DNA from 2 places in the Mycolicibacterium arcueilense genome. Region 2 is predicted to be linked to the other one. Evidence: riboswitches for the same ligand, from Rfam matches in the RefSeq annotation. Region 2 holds a riboswitch; the other holds the start of a gene.
What was found. A riboswitch is a leader RNA that binds a small molecule or an ion and turns the genes downstream of it on or off. The one in region 2 is predicted to bind cobalamin.

Region 1: it holds a riboswitch for cobalamin, as region 2 does, so the genes downstream of both, metE (5-methyltetrahydropteroyltriglutamate--homocysteine S-methyltransferase) here and AC4LGL_RS03510 (ABC transporter substrate-binding protein) in region 2, are expected to answer to the same signal.

The regions. Positions count from the first base shown of each region.
Region 1 is NZ_JBZTYL010000026.1:239,368-247,895, forward strand. It holds gene AC4LGL_RS25355 (hypothetical protein) at 1-473, opposite strand, end outside; gene AC4LGL_RS25360 (MspA family porin) at 505-1,188, opposite strand; gene AC4LGL_RS25365 (MspA family porin) at 1,280-1,975, opposite strand; gene AC4LGL_RS25370 (Rv2240c family protein) at 2,395-2,988, shown strand; gene AC4LGL_RS25375 (sensor domain-containing protein) at 3,104-3,775, shown strand; cobalamin riboswitch at 3,833-4,048, shown strand; gene metE (5-methyltetrahydropteroyltriglutamate--homocysteine S-methyltransferase) at 4,177-6,450, shown strand; gene AC4LGL_RS25385 (GntR family transcriptional regulator) at 6,465-7,118, opposite strand; gene AC4LGL_RS25390 (LLM class flavin-dependent oxidoreductase) at 7,187-8,528, shown strand, end outside.
Region 2 is NZ_JBZTYL010000006.1:85,736-94,263, reverse strand. It holds gene AC4LGL_RS03525 ((2Fe-2S)-binding protein) at 1-459, opposite strand, end outside; gene AC4LGL_RS03520 (ABC transporter ATP-binding protein) at 456-1,235, opposite strand; gene AC4LGL_RS03515 (FecCD family ABC transporter permease) at 1,232-2,248, opposite strand; gene AC4LGL_RS03510 (ABC transporter substrate-binding protein) at 2,248-3,219, opposite strand; cobalamin riboswitch at 3,260-3,385, opposite strand; gene rpsR (30S ribosomal protein S18) at 3,397-3,660, opposite strand; gene rpsN (30S ribosomal protein S14) at 3,660-3,965, opposite strand; gene rpmG (50S ribosomal protein L33) at 3,965-4,129, opposite strand; gene rpmB (50S ribosomal protein L28) at 4,129-4,365, opposite strand; gene mrf (ribosome hibernation factor-recruiting GTPase MRF) at 4,438-5,616, shown strand; gene AC4LGL_RS03480 (type B 50S ribosomal protein L31) at 5,613-5,861, shown strand; gene AC4LGL_RS03475 (MBL fold metallo-hydrolase) at 5,884-6,807, shown strand; gene AC4LGL_RS03470 (SLC13 family permease) at 6,804-8,039, shown strand; gene rlmB (23S rRNA (guanosine(2251)-2'-O)-methyltransferase RlmB) at 8,112-8,528, opposite strand, start outside.

The DNA of each region.
Region 1 (8,528 bases), on a different contig from region 2:
GCGACACCCACGACAGTGCCCTGGCCGGGCGCTGCCGGCTTCTCGTTCTGCGGGAAGAAGTTTCCGTTGTTGAACGCCCTGAGGTTGGGAGCGTTGGTCGGCGCCGGTCCGCCCGGGGCCGACGGAGCTTCGTACTGGCCCAGTAGCGCGCCAGGACTCATGTCGACCCCGTTGGGGACGCCGAGCCTGCCTGGCGCCGTGTCGGTGCCCGTCTGGCCGAGAACCGACAGACCGTTCGGCCCGAGCGGTGCGCCCATCATGGGCACCGGCGGCCCGGGTGGTGGCGGCGGTGCCAGTTCAGGGGCCGGGGCCGGGGCGGCGACTGCAGGCGCACCTGGAACCTCCGGCGGTGCCGGGTCGGCCGCGGCGGTTGCCGAGCAGGCAACCGCCGCGCCGACCACGAACAGCCCGGCTGCGGCGAGGGTGGCCATCGCGTGCTTGACCGCGAATGTGCCGTCCGGGTTCTCGCTCATGCCTTCGTGTTTCGCTCTCACATCCAGCCCGTCAGACTGCCTTGGTGACGCCGTAGTACGCGACCACATCGTCGGTGTCGGTGGTGGAGCTGGTCAGGGTTGCGTACGAGCGCAGGAATGATTGGCCGACGCAGCCGTCGATCTTGATGTGGACGTCCTTCACCGTGACGCGCACCGGCGCGGCCTTGAACGACTTCTTGTTCACCGAGACGTTGGTGACGGTGCCGGGCTTGGCGTGGATCTCGATAGTGCCCGACATCGGCATGCTCACACCGGTCGGGATGATGCCGGCCAGCGTCGAGCCCGACGTGCTCAGACCGATCGATCCGATGAGGCGGACCTGTCCCAGCTCGATACCGCAGCCGATCTGGTAGCCGGTGTCCAGCGTGCCGCCGGTGAGCGAGGTGGACCCGCCGCCGGTGACGGTGCCGGTAAACGTCGCTGCGACAAGGTATTCGCGTGACGACGCGGCGGTGGTCAGCGGCGCGATCGGCAGCTGGCTCTCGTCTTTGGCCGAGACCGTGAGCTTCCAGCCGTCCGGTGTGGTGACCACGCCCGGCTCGGCGGATGCGACCAGGCCGTTGTCCGGCGGTGGGCCGGCGTCGACAGCCGCGGGGTCCGGCGGCGGCGGTGGCGGGTCGGCTGACGCGAGGGGCGCCAACGCAACCGGGGCCAACATGCAGACAGCAGCCAGGGTGGCGAAACGATTCAACATGCGGGAACTTGTGCCTCTCGTGGGGGTCGAATCCGAGGGATCAGCGTCATGATCGGTGTGATTCATGGTCGGTGTCGTTTCCGGGCCGAGGTCAGACGGCCTTGGTGACGCCGAGGTAGGTGATGACGTCGTCGGTGTTGTCGGTGGAACTCGTCATGGTCGCGTAGGTCCGGATGAACGACTGGCCGGCGCACTGATCGAACTTGATGCGAACGCCCGTGATCGTCACGCGGGTACCCGAGCCCTTGAACGACTTCTTGTCGATCGGGACGATGGTGACCGTTCCCGGCTTCAGGTACACCTTGCCCTGCAAGCTGATACCCGTACCGGCACCGACATCGCCGGCGGACCCGGTGAACGGAATCTTGAGGCTCGGCGAGAAGCTGATACCGGGGTTGATCTCCGTTTCGTCGCTGATGATGCCGCAACCGATCTGGGCCCCGGCCTCAAGTGTGCCGCCGGTCAGCTTGGTCTTGCCGCCGCCCGACACCTTCCCGTTGAAGGTGCCGCCGACGAGGTACTCGCGTGACGAGATCGCGGTGGTCAGCGGGGCGACCGGGAGCAGGGTCTCGTTGGAGCCGGCCACCGTGACATGCCAGCCGTCGGGGGTGTCCAGGACGCCGGGAGGCGACGACGGCACCGCGCCGGTGTCCGGTGGGGGCCCTGCGGGCGCGGCGACGGGGGCTGCCGGGTCCGGCGGGGGCGGGGGATCTGCATATGCAAGGGGCGCAATCGCTACAGGGGCCAACATGCAGACTGCAGCCAGGGGGGCAAAACGACTCAACATGCGTGAACTTGCGCCTCTCGTGGTTCTGGGCCCTGCGTTATGCGACGCGCCGTGGTCGTCAAAAATCAAAGGGCCCAAGGAATCTGTCGCGACGAATCATGAACCGGTCGCGTTTCGGTTTGGTGAACAACGTCCCAACAGTTCCCACCTCATTTCCGTCGGGCTGGAATCGCCCAACCTGTGAGGTTGCTGGGAAATGTCGTGTGCTGCAGCGCATTACATATATGAGGCATCGGAGGCGACGGTCGGCACAGAATGGACGACCGTTAGGGGGAGCGGGTTGGCCGGGTGTTCACCTTTTGGACATATGGACCCTCGACCGTGTGGTGCATCCGGGGGGACGGCAGATGCGTCGATGAGGCGCGGACGTCAACTGTGGCGCCCGGCGCCGAACTGCTATCCGACTGACGGAGGAATCGTTGAGGTCGTCTCAGGTGTACGAGCGAGGCATCGCATCGCTGCTCATTGCCTTCAGCATTGGGTTCGGTGCCGTGCCCACAGCGTTCGCGGAACCCGGCGATGAAGCCGGCGCACCGGGGCCGGCGGCGCCCGGTGTGCCCGAGCTGCCGCCGGTGGCGGCGGGTGCACCGGTTGCAGGTCCGGTGCCGGTGCCGGTTGCGAGCACGGATGACCCTGGCGTGCCTGCGGTTACGGCTTGCTCGACGTTCGCCACCGCGCTCGACTCGGCATCGACCTACTACGGCGATTTCGCCGATTCGATCGAAGGTGTGGAACGCCCCGACTACGGGGATCCGACCATCAGCACGACGAACACCAGCGGCCGGACGGCGCTGCGTGAAGCTGCCGCGTCGGCGATGAACGCCGCAGGCACGCCGGGGCTGTCGCCCGACATCGCCAACCCGATGCGCTCATGGTCTTTCGGTGCCACCAAGCTGCTGCTGAAGATGGGGCTGCGGACCGGCGGTCAATCGCTCAACGACACGGCCACCCAGCTCAACAACGATGCCAACAACGCGCAGATGGCCTGTGCCGCCGCGGGTACCCACGCCTGACGAAACGCCAATCACGTTGGAATGATTGGGTAATCGCGGCCTGGCCGGCACCTGCCACCTTCGAACATTCACCCACCCGACGCGCGGTGCACCGTGCCTGCAGTAAAGGATTACCGTGATCCGGCTCGTGATCTCGTTGGTTGCACTCGTGCTGATGGCCACCAGTTGTTCCGGCAACGGCGACACGGTCCAGGGGCCGAAGGACGTGCCCAAGTCGGCACTCGAGGGGCTGCTGCTCAGCACCGAAGAGGTCAACAGCCTGATGGGAACCGAGGGGATGACGGCGCACCCACCCGTGACCGATATGAGCGACCATCGCAACCTGCTCCCCAATCTGAATTGCCTCGGTGCCTGGCAGGTGAACGAGTCCGCCATCTACGGGGATCACTGGGCCGCCATGCGCCAGGTGCTGCTCCGGTCGCCGGACAATGACAACTGGGACAACCTGCTGGTGCAGTCGGTGGTGATCTTTCCGTCTGCGCAGGACGCCGACGACTTCCTTGCTCAGTCGGCGGAACGGTGGTCCAAGTGCACCGACCACAAGGTGAACATCACGCTGAACGGTGAACCGCTGCCCAATTGGAAGAGCGGGGCGCTCACACAGACCGAAGACGAACTCACCCTGCCATTCACCCGCGTCGACGGTGACCAGACCCGCGACTGCCAGCGCGCGCTGGCCGCCGCCGCCAACCTCGTCATGGACATCCAGGCGTGCAAGCCGGCCGGATCCTCGGTCACCCAGGCCGCCGATGTGGTGGACAAGATCAAGGCCGCGATGCCTCGATGAGCGGTGCTGACCACGGGGTAGTCTGAGCCACGCAGTTGGTTTGTCGGCACTGGGGCGTTTACGGTGCCGACATCGAGCGTCGCAGGCTGATTGAGATGCGACGCGAGAGGGAACCCGGTGAGAATCCGGGACTGTCCCGCAGCGGTATGCAGGAACGACCGCCGTCATCAGCACTGGCACGCAGGATTGCGCGGCTGGGAAGCGACGGCCAGTAGGTGCACGGTTTCGTGCGTGCCTGTGAGTCCGAAGACCTGCCAGCCGTACCGGGCGCGCCGCGTCCGGTGGTTCATCGCCTCGCGGAATGGGCAGTGGCCGAAAGTGGCTCACTCGTGGCGGGTGGTCGCGTTCGGTCGGTGTCTCCTGGCGGTGGCCATCCTCTTCGTACGTTGAAGGACCTCGTCATGAGCACAACCGCAATACCTTTTTCCGCCACCATTCTGGGGTCACCCCGAATCGGGCCCAATCGTGAACTCAAGCGTGCCGTCGAGAAGTACTGGGCCGGGCGAATCGATCGCGCCGAACTGGAGTCCGTAGCCGCCACGTTGCGGCGCGACACCTGGAAGGCACTGGCGGCGGCCGGGTTGGATTCGATCCCGGTCAACGACTTCTCTTACTACGACCAGGTGCTCGACACCGCAGTCCTGGTCGGTGCCCTGCCGGCCCGTGTCCACGGCATTGCCGATGATCTCGACCGCTACTTTGCTGCTGCGCGCGGGAACGACGACATCGCGCCACTGGAAATGACCAAGTGGTTCGACACCAACTACCACTACATCGTGCCCGAGATCGGACCGGACACCACCTTCGCGCTCAATCCGGCGAAGGTGCTCGGTGAACTGGAAGAAGCTGCAGCCCAGGGTGTTCCGGCTCGACCGGTGCTTGTCGGCCCGATCACGTTCCTCGCCCTGTCCAAGGCGGTCGAGGGTGCCGACGCTCCCATCTCCAGGCTGGATGAGCTCGTCGGCGTGTACGCCGAGTTGCTCGCAGTGCTCGCCGGCAAGGGAGTCACGTGGGTACAGATCGACGAACCCGTCCTGGTGACCGACATCCTCGACAATGCTGCCGAGCTGGCTGAGCGCACCTACACCCGGCTGGCTGAGTTGGCGAAGCGGCCGGCGATCTTCGTCGCCACCTACTTCGGTGAACTCACCGATGCGTTGCCCGCTCTGGCGCGGACGCCGGTCGAAGGGATTGGCATCGATCTGGTGGCCGGATCTGCCAAGGCGCTTTCAGCGGTCCCCGAGCTTGCGGACAAGCTGCTGGTGGCGGGCGTGGTCGACGGGCGCAACATCTGGCGTACGAATCTTGAAAACGCGCTGCACACCCTGACGGCACTGCGCGGAAATGCCAAGGCAGTTGCAGTTTCGACGTCATGCTCGACTCTGCATGTGCCCTACACCCTCGATCCGGAAGACGGTCTCGATGACGCGCTGCGCAGCTGGCTGGCATTCGGCGCTGAGAAGGTCTTCGAGGTGGCGACTCTGGCGGTAGCGCTGCGCGACGGCGAAGAGAAGGTCGCCGCCGAGATCGAGTCATCCAACGCTGCGGCCGCGTCGCGGGCCGGCGATCCCCGGCTGCACAATGACAGCGTCCGGGCTCGGCTGCAGTCCGTCCTGGCGGGTGGCATCAGCCGCGGCGCCGCCACCGAACGTCGCCGGGCGCAGGATGAGCGGCTCAGTCTGCCGTCTCTGCCGACCACCACAATCGGCTCGTTCCCGCAGACCGTCGACATTCGCAAGGCACGGGCGGCGCTGGTGGCCGGCGAGATCGACGAGGCCGAGTACCGCTACCGGATGGAGGCCGAGGTCGAATCGGTGATCCGGCTGCAGGAGCAGCTCGGGTTGGACGTGCTCGTGCACGGTGAACCCGAACGCAACGACATGGTGCAGTATTTCGCCGAGCAGCTCGACGGCTTCTTCGCCACCAAGAACGGGTGGGTCCAGTCGTATGGCAGCCGTTGCGTACGTCCGCCGGTGTTGTTCGGTGACGTCACTCGTCAGCAGCCGATGACGGTTGACTGGGCTACCTACGCGCAGTCGCTCACCGACAAGCCGGTCAAAGGAATGCTCACCGGGCCGGTGACTATCTTGGCTTGGTCTTTCGTCCGCGATGACCAGCCGTTGGCCGACACCGCTTTTCAGGTCGCCCTGGCAATCCGGGACGAGACGGTGGACCTGCAGTCGGCAGGTATCGCGATCATCCAGGTCGACGAGCCCGCCCTACGCGAACTGCTGCCGCTGCGCACCAAGGACAAGGAGGCCTATCTGAGTTGGGCGGTCGATGCGTTCCGGCTGTCCACCTCCGGGGTTGCGGACTCCACGCAGATCCACACGCACCTGTGCTATTCGGAGTTCGGTGAGGTGATCGGGGCGATCGCCGACCTGGATGCCGACGTTACGTCGATCGAGGCGGCCCGATCGCATATGGAGGTGCTCGATGACCTCAACGGCATCGGCTTCTCCAACAGCGTCGGCCCGGGTGTGTACGACATCCACTCGCCCCGGGTGCCCGGGGTCGACGAGATCGCCACATCATTGCGGGAGGCGCTCAAAGCCGTTCCGGCCGAGCGGCTCTGGGTCAATCCCGACTGCGGCTTGAAGACCCGGACCACTGATGAGGTGACCGAGTCGCTCAAGCATCTGGTCACCGCTACCGCGAAGGTGCGCGCGGGGTAGCCCCGGTGTCCGGGTCAGCTCGTGGCGGTCTGAGCGTTGAGCCAGGCCGCCAACGAGCGCCCGGCCTCCAGGACGTGGCGTTCGGCAATGGTGCGGGCAGCCTCGGCGTCCTTGGCCTCCAGGGCGTCCAGCAGCTGCTCATGTTCGTCGAGCGAGTGCTTCTCATGCTCGGGAAACACAGTCAGGAAATTGGACGGCACCACCCGTGCGGCCTGCCGGATCTGGGCCAGCAAGCGAGGGGAGTGGGCGGCGCGGTGAATCTCCTGGTGGAACAGCCAGTTTGCCTCGCCGATGCTGTCCTCGCCCGACCGCCGGGCCACGTCGGCGGCCAACTCGCGTAGCCGAGCCAGTTCGTCGGGTGTGACCCGGTGGGCGGCCCAGGCAGCGGCCTGCCCGGTGAGGACACCGAGGATGGTGAAGCTGTCGGTCACGTCTTCGGAGTTGACGCCGATGACGGTGATCCCGCTGCGGGGCGCGACACGCACCAGGCCTTCGAAGGACAGTTCCAGCAGCGCCTCCCGGACCGGGGTGCGACTGGTCGCGAACTCTTCGGTGATGGCGTCGAGGTCGATGCGTGACCCGGGCGCGAGCACGCCGGTGATGATCCGGTCGCGCAACTCGCGAGCCGCGCGCTCGCGCACGGTGCCCGAGATATCAAGCGGGGTCATCCGTGCAGCGTACCGACCGACCGAACATCATCCTTGATATCTGATATATCAGATGTTAGATTCCAGTAATGCGTACCGATCAGATGTCGCTCGTGGCGTTCATGCAGGCAGGAAGCACTTCGGTGTACGCCGGTTCGTGGCGTCACCCCGCAACCGAACACGGCTATCTCGACGCTTCGTACTACGCGAAGCTCGGTCGCCAGTTGGAAGAGGGTTGTTTCGACCTGATGTTCTTCGACGACCGGCTGGCGATGCCCGGCATCTACGGGGGTTCCGTCGCCGAGGCGGTCCGCTACGGGGCGCGGCCGGTCAAGCTCGATTTGAGCGTCATCCTCGGAGTACTCGCGCAGACCACCTCGCATATCGGACTGGGCGCGACCTACTCGACCACGTACTACGCCCCATTCCACGTCGCTCGGACCTTCGCAACGCTCGACCACCTGTCTCGAGGACGTGCAGCCTGGAACGTGGTCACCTCCGTCAACGACAGCGAGGCGCAAAATTTCGGGATCGACACCCATCTCGGTCACGACGAACGCTACGACCGTGCCGACGAGTTTCTCGACGTTGTCGCCGGACTCTGGGACACCTGGGAGGACGGTGCGATCCAGCACGATCGGGTCTCCGGGCTCTATGCCGACCCCGGCAAAGTGCATGAACTCGGGCACGTCGGTCGCTACTTCTCCACCCGCGGGCCGCTGACGGTTCCGCGCACACCGCAGGGCCGTCCGGTGATCCTGCAGGCGGGGTCCTCAGGCCGCGGTCGCGAGTTCGCCTCGCGCTGGGCAGATCTCATCTTCACCGGTGATCCCGGAATTGACGTGGCCCGCTCGCATTACAGCGATCAGAAAGCACGGATCGCCGAGGCGGGCCGCGACCCGGCCTCGGTGCGGATCTGTCCGATGGCCTACGCGGTGGTGGGAGAGACGGAGTCCCATGCCAAGGAACGTGAGGACATGTTCCTCAACGACCTGGTGGACCCCATGGCCTCGCTGACCCTGCTGTCGGAGCTCATGAACTATGACTTCGCCCAGCATGACCTCGATGATCCGGTGACCGATGAGCTGATCGCCTCGGTCTCGGGCATCCGGGGGCTGGTACAGAATCTGCGGGCCCATATCGGTGGGGACAGGGTGACGGTGCGTGACCTGGCCGGGCACCGCGCGACTCTGCTGCAAGGTCCGCGCTTCGTCGGCACCGGCAAGCAGGTGGCAGACCAGATGGAGGAGTGGTTCACCAGCGGTGCGTGCGACGGATTCGTCATGGCCGCAACGCATTCACCGGGATCCTACGAGGACTTCGTGCGGATGGTGGTGCCCGAGCTGCAGCATCGGGGATTGTTCCGTACCGAATACACCGGATCCACTCTGCGTGACCACCTGGGTCTGGATCGGCCTGCCGGCGCACTCA
Region 2 (8,528 bases):
GGCCGCCACCAGAGCTGCGGCGGCATTGCCGTAGAGCAGCCCCGGCGCCATCTTGACCTTCAGCCCGGCAGCCAGCGGCTCAAGGTGCTCGGTGATCACGAGCCGGTACAGCTGCCCTGCCAGTGCGCCGTCGACGGGTGTGCCCACAGCCAGCGGAAGCCGGAGCTGGGTACTGGTGGCATGACGCTGCAGGTCGGTCAGCTCGGGCAGCACACCGTACTTCAGCGCACCGGCCAGCAGCGGTGACCACAACCGCGATGCGTGGCTGAACTGAACCAGGGAGGCACCGATACGCAGATCGGTCGTGCGGTATCCGGCTGAGGTTTTCGCGACGAGGTTGACGCAGCCGTCGTCGTAGCAGCGTTGCACCGGAACCCAGCCGGCCGGGTCGCCACCGACGGTGATCGCGAAGAACCCTCCGAGCGAGGCGATTTCGCCGAGTTGGGTACCGATGTTCACGATGTCGCCACCACCATGGGCACAACGCCGACCTGAGGCCTGCCTGCGTCGACGGTGATCCGGGCCGCGACCCCGTACACGTCGGCAAGCAAATCCACGGTGAGGACCTCCACCGGGGTCCCGATCGTCACCACCTCCCCGCCGTCGAGCACACAGATCCGATCGCAATACGCGGCAGCGAGATTCAGGTCGTGCAGTGCGGCGATCACCGTCGCTCCCGTGTCCCGCAGCAGGCGCAGGGCCTCGTGCTGGTGACGCAGATCGAGGTGGTTCGTGGGTTCGTCGAGCACGATGACGTCGGTGCGCTGGGCCAGCGCGCGAGCGATGAGCACCCGTTGCTTCTGCCCGCCGGACAGCCGGCCATAATCGGCGCCGCTCAGATCCGCGATGTCCAGTGCCGCCAACGCCCCGCCGATGATCTCGCGGTCCTCACTGCTGTCAGCCGCGAAAGACCGCTTGTACGGTGTGCGGCCCATCGCGACCATGTCGTACACCGTGAGTTCGAAATCGCCTGTGGCTTCCTGCAATACCGCCGCCACCCGGCGTGCGGCCTGCTTGCCCGGAATCTTCCACACGTCGGCGCCGTCGACCAGCACCCGTCCGGTACTCGGCCGCAGAGCCCGGTACAGCGTGCGCAGCAACGTCGTCTTGCCCGCTCCGTTCGGCCCGACCACGGCCAGCACCTCACCCGGGGCGACCACCAGCGAGACATCGGTGACCACCGGCTTGCCGCGCATCGACACCGACACCGCGTCGAACACCACTTCTACCGTCACACCCCGGCCTTTCGTCGCATCAGCCACAGGAAGAACGGCCCGCCGACCAGTGCGGTCAGAATCCCGACGGGCAGTTCCTCCGGGGTGGCCACGGTCCTGGCCACGATGTCGCACGCCACCAGGAATGCCGCCCCCAGCAATGCCGCAGCCGGCAACGCCTTGCGGTGGTCGGCCCCGACCAGCAGCCGCACCACATGGGGCATGATCAGCCCGACGAATCCGATCGTGCCGCTGACCGCGACCATGGCGCCGACCATCAGCGCCACGACGACGAACATCCCCGCCCGGAACCGGTGGACATCGAGCCCGAGCGAGGCGGCCGCCTCCTCACCGGTGTAGAGCAGGTTCAGCGATCGGGTGAAGGCCAGGAGCACCAATACGCCGAGGATCACCGCCAGCGCGGGCACCCAGACCATGCGCCAGGTGGTGCCACCCAGGCCGCCGAGCATCCATCGCACCGCCGACTGTGTCTTGTGCGGATCGTCAGAGGTCACGATCATCAGGCTCGCCAGCGCGGACAGTACTTCGGCCACCGCCACACCGGCCAGAACCAGCCGCACGGTCGTCATCCGCCCGCCCGTGCGAGCCAGAAAGTAGACCGCGACGAGCGCGAGGAAGGCCCCGAGGAAGGCCGCCAGCGGCAAGGTCAGTGCCTGCAACGCGCCGGCACCGAACACCAGCACGGCGACGGCACCGACCGAGGCTCCCGAGGAGACACCCAGCAGCATGGGATCGGCAAGTGGGTTGCGCACCACGGCCTGTAACGCCATGCCGCACGCCGCCAGACCGGCGCCCACAACCGCCCCCAACACGACCCGGGGCAGCCGGGCGTCGAGCACGATGGACTCCCGCACCGCAGGCCAACTCTGCTCGACGAGGCCCGGATGCACGGAGTGCAACACGATGGCCCACACCTGCCCCGGCGGGATGGAGACCGAACCGATCGCCACTCCGGCGGTCATCGTCGTCAGCAGCAGCCCCGCCAGCGCCACGAGGACCAGCCGGTAGGGCATCACGCAAACCGGTCCGGGTGCAGCTGTCGCGCCAGCGACTCCACCGCCCGGCCAACCCGTACACCGACGACCACCGACGACAGCGGAAGCACGGCGAACCGCTGCTGGGAGACCGCGGGAACATGCTGCAGCAGAGGATGTTCGGTGAGGAATCGCTTCTTGTCCTCGACCGGCTGATCCCCGTAGTCGTAGATCACGATGACCTCGGGCGCGCGCTCGGCGAACTGCTCGAACGACACGTCACCCCAGACCTTGGGGACATCGGCGAACACGTTGACTCCGCCGGCCTCTTCGATCATCAGGTTGCCGATGCCTTTGCCGCCCGAGGTGAACACCGTCGCCTCGCCACTGTCGTAAACGGCGACGCGTATCGGCTGGGCCCCGCGTAGTTTGGCCTCGGACTGCGCCAGCTCGCCGTGGAGCTTCTCGATCTGCTGCTCGGCTCGGTCGGTGACGCCGAAGATTGTTCCGATGCCCCGTATTTCGTCATCGACTGTGGACATGGTGACGGCCTCGTCCCGGCAGTCCTCGATGTTGAGGTAGGTGTGGACCCCGGCATCGTTCAGCCGTTGCCTGCCGCGGCCCTCCTTCTCGTCGAACGCGCTGTCCCAGCCGCCGTAGACGAAATCGGGTTCGGTGGCCAGCAGCGACTCGTAGGACGGATATTCCTTGGCGAGTACCGGAACGCCGTCGTAGGCGGCCTGGTACTCCGGCAGGATCCGATCGTCGAGATAGGACGTGCCGACCATCGAATTCTCCAGGCCCAGCGCCAACAGCACCTCGATCGCATGCTGGTTGAGCGCGACAGCGCGAGTAGGCGGACGCTCATAGGTCGAGCTGACGCCGCAATTGTCCACGGTGACCGGGAATCCCGGTGGGGCGCCGCCTGCGGTGTCGGGCGCCGCGGTCGAGGCGCACCCCGATACCAGTAGCAGCGATACCAGTCCGGCGGTCAGCCAACGAGCAGCCATGGGCGTACCCATCCTCTCCGGGGAGATCCGCCCCAGTGCGTGCGAGGTGGCGACTGCGGTGCGTATCTGGCTCTCGACGACCAGCGGAAACTGGTCGATCGATCACAGTGGCGGGACCGCGCCGGATTCACACCGGCTTCCACGATCCGCAGTCGCCCTATCGCCGTCGATGGTAGGTCAGGCCGGGCCGACCACCGGCAGCAGCGCCATCTCCCTGGCGTTCTTGATCGCCGTGGCGACCTGGCGCTGTTGCTGCGGAGTGAGGCCGGTGATGCGCCGGGACCGGATCTTGCCCCGCTCGCTGATGAACGTGCGCAGCAGGTGGACGTCCTTGTAGTCGACCTCGGTCACCCCGAGGGCCTTCAGCTGATTGCGCCTCGGCTTCTTGAGATCGGTGGCCGGCGGTCGCTTCTTGGTGCTCTTCCGAGAATTAGCCGCCATCACCAACTCGACTTCCGTACGCCGGGCAGTTCACCGCGGTGCGCCAGTTCGCGCACCCGGACCCGTGACAGGCCGAACTTGCGCAGATGACCACGTGGTCGCCCGTCGACCGCGTCCCGGTTGCGGAGCCGGACCGGGCTTGAGTCACGCGGCAAACGTTGCAGGGCCGAGACCGCCGCGGCCTTCTGCTCACGCGTGCTCTCCGGACTGCGGATGGCCTCCTTGAGCTCGGCCCGCCGTTCGGCATAGTGCTCCACGAGTTTCCGGCGCTGCTCGTTCTTGACGATCTTGGATCGCTTGGCCATCAGCGCTCCTCACGGAATTCGACGTGGCGGCGGATAACCGGGTCGTACTTGCGCAGCACAATCCGGTCCGGGTCGTTGCGGCGGTTCTTGCGGGTGACGTACGTGTACCCGGTCCCCGCGGTCGACTTCAGCTTCACGATCGGCCGGATGTCGGTGCTGGCCATCAGATCTTCTCCCCCGCGCTACGCAGCCGGGCCACCACGGCCTCGATGCCGTCGCGGTCGATCACCTTGATTCCCTTGGCGCTGACCCGAAGTCGGATCCGGCGCCCTTCGGTCGGCAGGTAGTAGGTCTTGGTCTGGATATTGGGGTTCCAGCGGCGGCGACTGCGCTTGTGCGAGTGCGACACCGTGTTGCCGAACCCGGGCGAGCGCCCGGTGACTTGGCAGTGGGCAGACATCGGTCTCCTTCGGATGGGGTAGCCTCACGATAATGATAATCGTTTTCAACAACAACTGTGTCGGGAGGTGCGGTGCGAACCCCAGTGGTGCTGATCGCCGGTCAAGGTGACAGCGACGGCGTAGCAGAAGAACTGGGCCGCAGGCCGGGAACCGTGCTCGTGCGCCACACCTTTGACGGACACGTGGTGCTGCGGACGGTGTCCGACGGCAGCGGGACATCCGAACTCGCCCTCGAGCTCGCCCACGGTTGCGTGTCCTGCACAGTTCGCGACGACCTGCTGATCCTGTTGCGGCGCCTGCACCGGCGTGGCGACGTGGAACGCATCGTCGTGCAGTTGATGCCCTGGCTGGAGGCCGAGCCCGTGTGCTGGGCCATCAACACCATCCGGGTCCACGTCGGACCCGGCTATATCGACGGACCCGCCTCTCGCGACGTCACCATCGACGCGGTGGTCGCGTGCCTGGACGCCACGGTGTGGCTGCAACAGTCCGTCGGCGACGAGGAACTGCCCGACGGACGCACGGTCGCCCAGGTGGTCGTCGGCCAGGCCGAGTTCGCCGACATGCTCGTGCTCAACGAGCCCGAGGCCACTACCCTGTCGGTGCTCCGCCGGCTCGCGCCCCGCGCCCGCATCACCGTGGGTCCCGACCAGGTGGAACTCGGCCTGGCACATCTGGAGCCGAACAGCCGGCGCGGGCGTACCCCGACACCGCACGATCCACTCCTGGCCGGTGAACCACCGTTGGAACCCGACGACGAGGTCATCATCGTCGAATTCGCCGCGCGCCGACCGTTTCACCCGATGCGCCTACACGACGCCGTCGACCTCCTCCTCGAGGGCGTGGTGCGCACCCGCGGCCGGGCCTGGCTCGCCAATCGGCCGGCCGACGTCATGTGGATCGAATCCGCAGGCGGTGGAATGCATTTCAGTAACGCCGGAAAATGGCTGGCGGCAATGGATTCCACCGAGCTGGCCTACACCGACCCCGAACGCCTGGCGATGGCCGCCATCGACTGGCACCACCAGTTCGACGACCGCCACATCTCGCTGACCGTCCTGGTCTGCGGCGCGCGGCCCGGCGACGTCATCGAGGCGCTGCACGGTGCGCTGCTCACCGACGACGAGCTGGCGCGACCCGAGGAGTGGGCCGACTACCCCGACCCGTTCGGGGACTGGCACGAAGAACCCTGTCAGCCCGGAATCGACGAACCCGCAGCATCCGTCCACACAGAAGGTGAATCCCAGTGAAACCCGACATCCACCCCGACTATCACCCCGTGGTGTTCCAGGACGCCGCCACTGGCACCCAGTTCCTGACCCGGTCGACGGCCACCAGTGACCGCACGATCGAGTGGGCTGGCCCGGACGGGACCCAGACCTACCCGCTGATCGTCGTCGATGTCACCAACGACTCGCATCCGTTCTGGACCGGCACCGCACGGCATCTCGACTCGGCGGGGCAGGTGGAGAAGTTCCGCCGTCGCTACGGATAGGTCCTGGTTCTAGGGTGAAGCCATGCGGCTCAAGCCCGGCAGACCTGACCTGGCCCCCTATGCGCGGTTCTTCGACGCGCCGTCGGCCACACCGCAATCCCCGGTCACCGTCACCTGGGCGGGGGTCAGCACGCTGCTCGTGGATGACGGCACGTCGGCAGTACTGACCGACGGCTTCTTCTCGCGACCCACACTGCCGCACGTGGTCCTGCGCAAGCTGGCGCCGTCACTGGCCCGCATCGACGGCAGCCTGGCCCGCCTCGGCGTCGACAAGCTCGAAGCGGTGCTGCCGGTACACAGCCACTTCGACCACGCCATGGATTCGGCCGTCGTCGCCGAGCGCACCGGCGCCCAACTGGTGGGCGGTACTTCGACCGCTCAGGTCGGCGTCGGGGGTGGCCTGGCTCCCGACCGGATCGTCACGGTCACTCCGGGCGACGCCGTCACCCTCGGTGCGTATGACGTGACGCTCTTCGAGTCCGAACACTGCCCGCCGGACCGATTCCCCGGCATCATCACCGAACCGGTCGTCCCGCCGGTCAAGGTCGCGGCGTACAAGTGCGGAGAAGCCTGGTCGACCCTGGTGCACCATCGGCCCAGCGACCACCGGCTGCTGATCGTCGGCAGCGCCGGGGCGGTGCCGGGCGCCCTGACGGGACAACGCGCCGAGGTGGTCTACCTCGGGATCGGCCAGCTCGGGCTGCAGTCCGAGCAGTATTTCGAGACCTACTGGGCCGAAACGGTGCGCGCGGTCGGGGCGCGGCGGGTGGTGCTGATCCACTGGGACGATTTCTTCCGCCCGCTGCACGAGCCGCTGCGCGCGCTGCCGTACGCGGGCGACGACCTCGATGTGTCGATGCGGGTGCTGACCCGGCTGGCCGAACGCGACGGTGTGCGCCTGCACCTGCCCACCGTGTGGCAGCCCGCCGATCCGTGGATCACTTGATACTCGCGCTCATCGCGCTGGCCGTCGTCCTGGTGTTCGCGTTGGCGCGGCCGGAGGGCTGGCCCGAGGCCGTCGTGGCGATCCCGGCCGCCGGGCTGCTGATCGTGTCCGACGTGATCTCACCGGACGACGCACTGGCCGAGGTCGATCGCCTGCTGCCGGTGGTCGGATTCCTGGCGGCCGTATTGGTGCTGGCCCATCTGTGTGACGACGAAGGCCTGTTCCACGCCGCGGGCACGCTGATGGCCCGGGCCAGCAAGGGCGATTCCCGGCGGTTGCTGACCCGGGTCTTCCTGATCGGGGCGATGACGACAGCCGTGCTCAGCCTGGATGCGACCGTGGTGCTGTTGACGCCGGTGGTGCTGGCCACCGCACGCACTCTGGCGATACCGCCGCGGCCGCATGCGTATGCCAGCGCTCATCTGGCCAACTCCGCGTCGCTGCTGTTTCCGGTGTCGAACCTGACCAACCTGTTGGCCTTCGCCGTGGCCGGATTGTCCTTCACCCAGTTCACTGCGGTGATGGCGCTGCCCTGGCTGGCCGCCATCGCGGTCGAATTCGTCGTACTGCGCCTGCTTTTCCGCTACGAGCTGAGCCGTCCGGCCGCCGAGGTGACTCCCCCGCCGCCCGAGATTCCGGTGTTCGTGCTCGTGGTGCTGGGTTTGACGCTGGCGGGCTTCGTCGTCACCTCGGTGGTGGATGTGTCCCCGGCCTGGGCGGCGCTGGCCGGGGCGGTGGTGCTCGGCGTGCGCAGTCTGGCTCAGCGTCGCAGCACCGTCGGCGGGATCGTACGCGCCGTCAATGTGCCGTTCCTGGCGTTCGTGCTGTGCCTGGGTGTCGTGGTCGACGCGGTCGTCCGCAACGGCCTGGGCGACGCCATGCGTGGCGTGCTCCCCGTCGGCGACTCGCTGCCCGCGCTGTTGGGCCTGGCGGCGGTGGCGGCCGTGCTGGCCAATCTGGTCAACAACCTGCCCGCGGTGCTGGTTCTGCTTCCCTTGGTGGCCGGGGCCGGCCCGCCAGCGGTGCTGGCCGTGCTGATCGGGGTCAACGTCGGCCCCAACCTGACCTACGTCGGATCGCTGTCAAATCTACTGTGGCGCAATGTTGTTCATCGCGAAGGACTGCCGGCTCGGTTCACCGAGTTCAGCCGGGTCGGGCTGGCGACGGTGCCGCTCACCCTCGTGGCCGGTGTGGTGGCGCTGTGGATCGGCCTGCGGGTCTTCGTGGCCTAGGCCGTGTTGACTCTGCGGTGAGGGCTGAGCACACTCGCACTTCTGCGCCGTAGCCGCAGAATGAACGTCAAATCAGAGGGTTCGGCGCTGACGGGCGATCTCGGCCAGCACCACACCGGCCGCGACCGACGCGTTCAGCGACTCCGTGGGCCCCGCCATCGGGATCGACACCACCGCATCGCAGTTCTCGCGGACCAGCCGGGAAAGGCCCTTGCCCTCCGAGCCGACCACCACGACCATCGGCCCGGTGCCCTCGAGTTCGTCCAGCGTCGTGTCACCGCCGGCATCGAGGCCGACGACCAGAAGACCCGCATCGGCGTAACTCTTCAGTGTGCGAGTCAGATTCGTCGCGCGCGCCACCGGAGTACGGGCCGCGGCCCCGGCGCTGGTGCGCCACGCCACCGCGGTCACCGAAGCCGACCGCCGCTGCGGGATCACCACGCCCTGTCCGCCGAACGCCGCCACCGAACGCACGATGGCGCCCAGGTT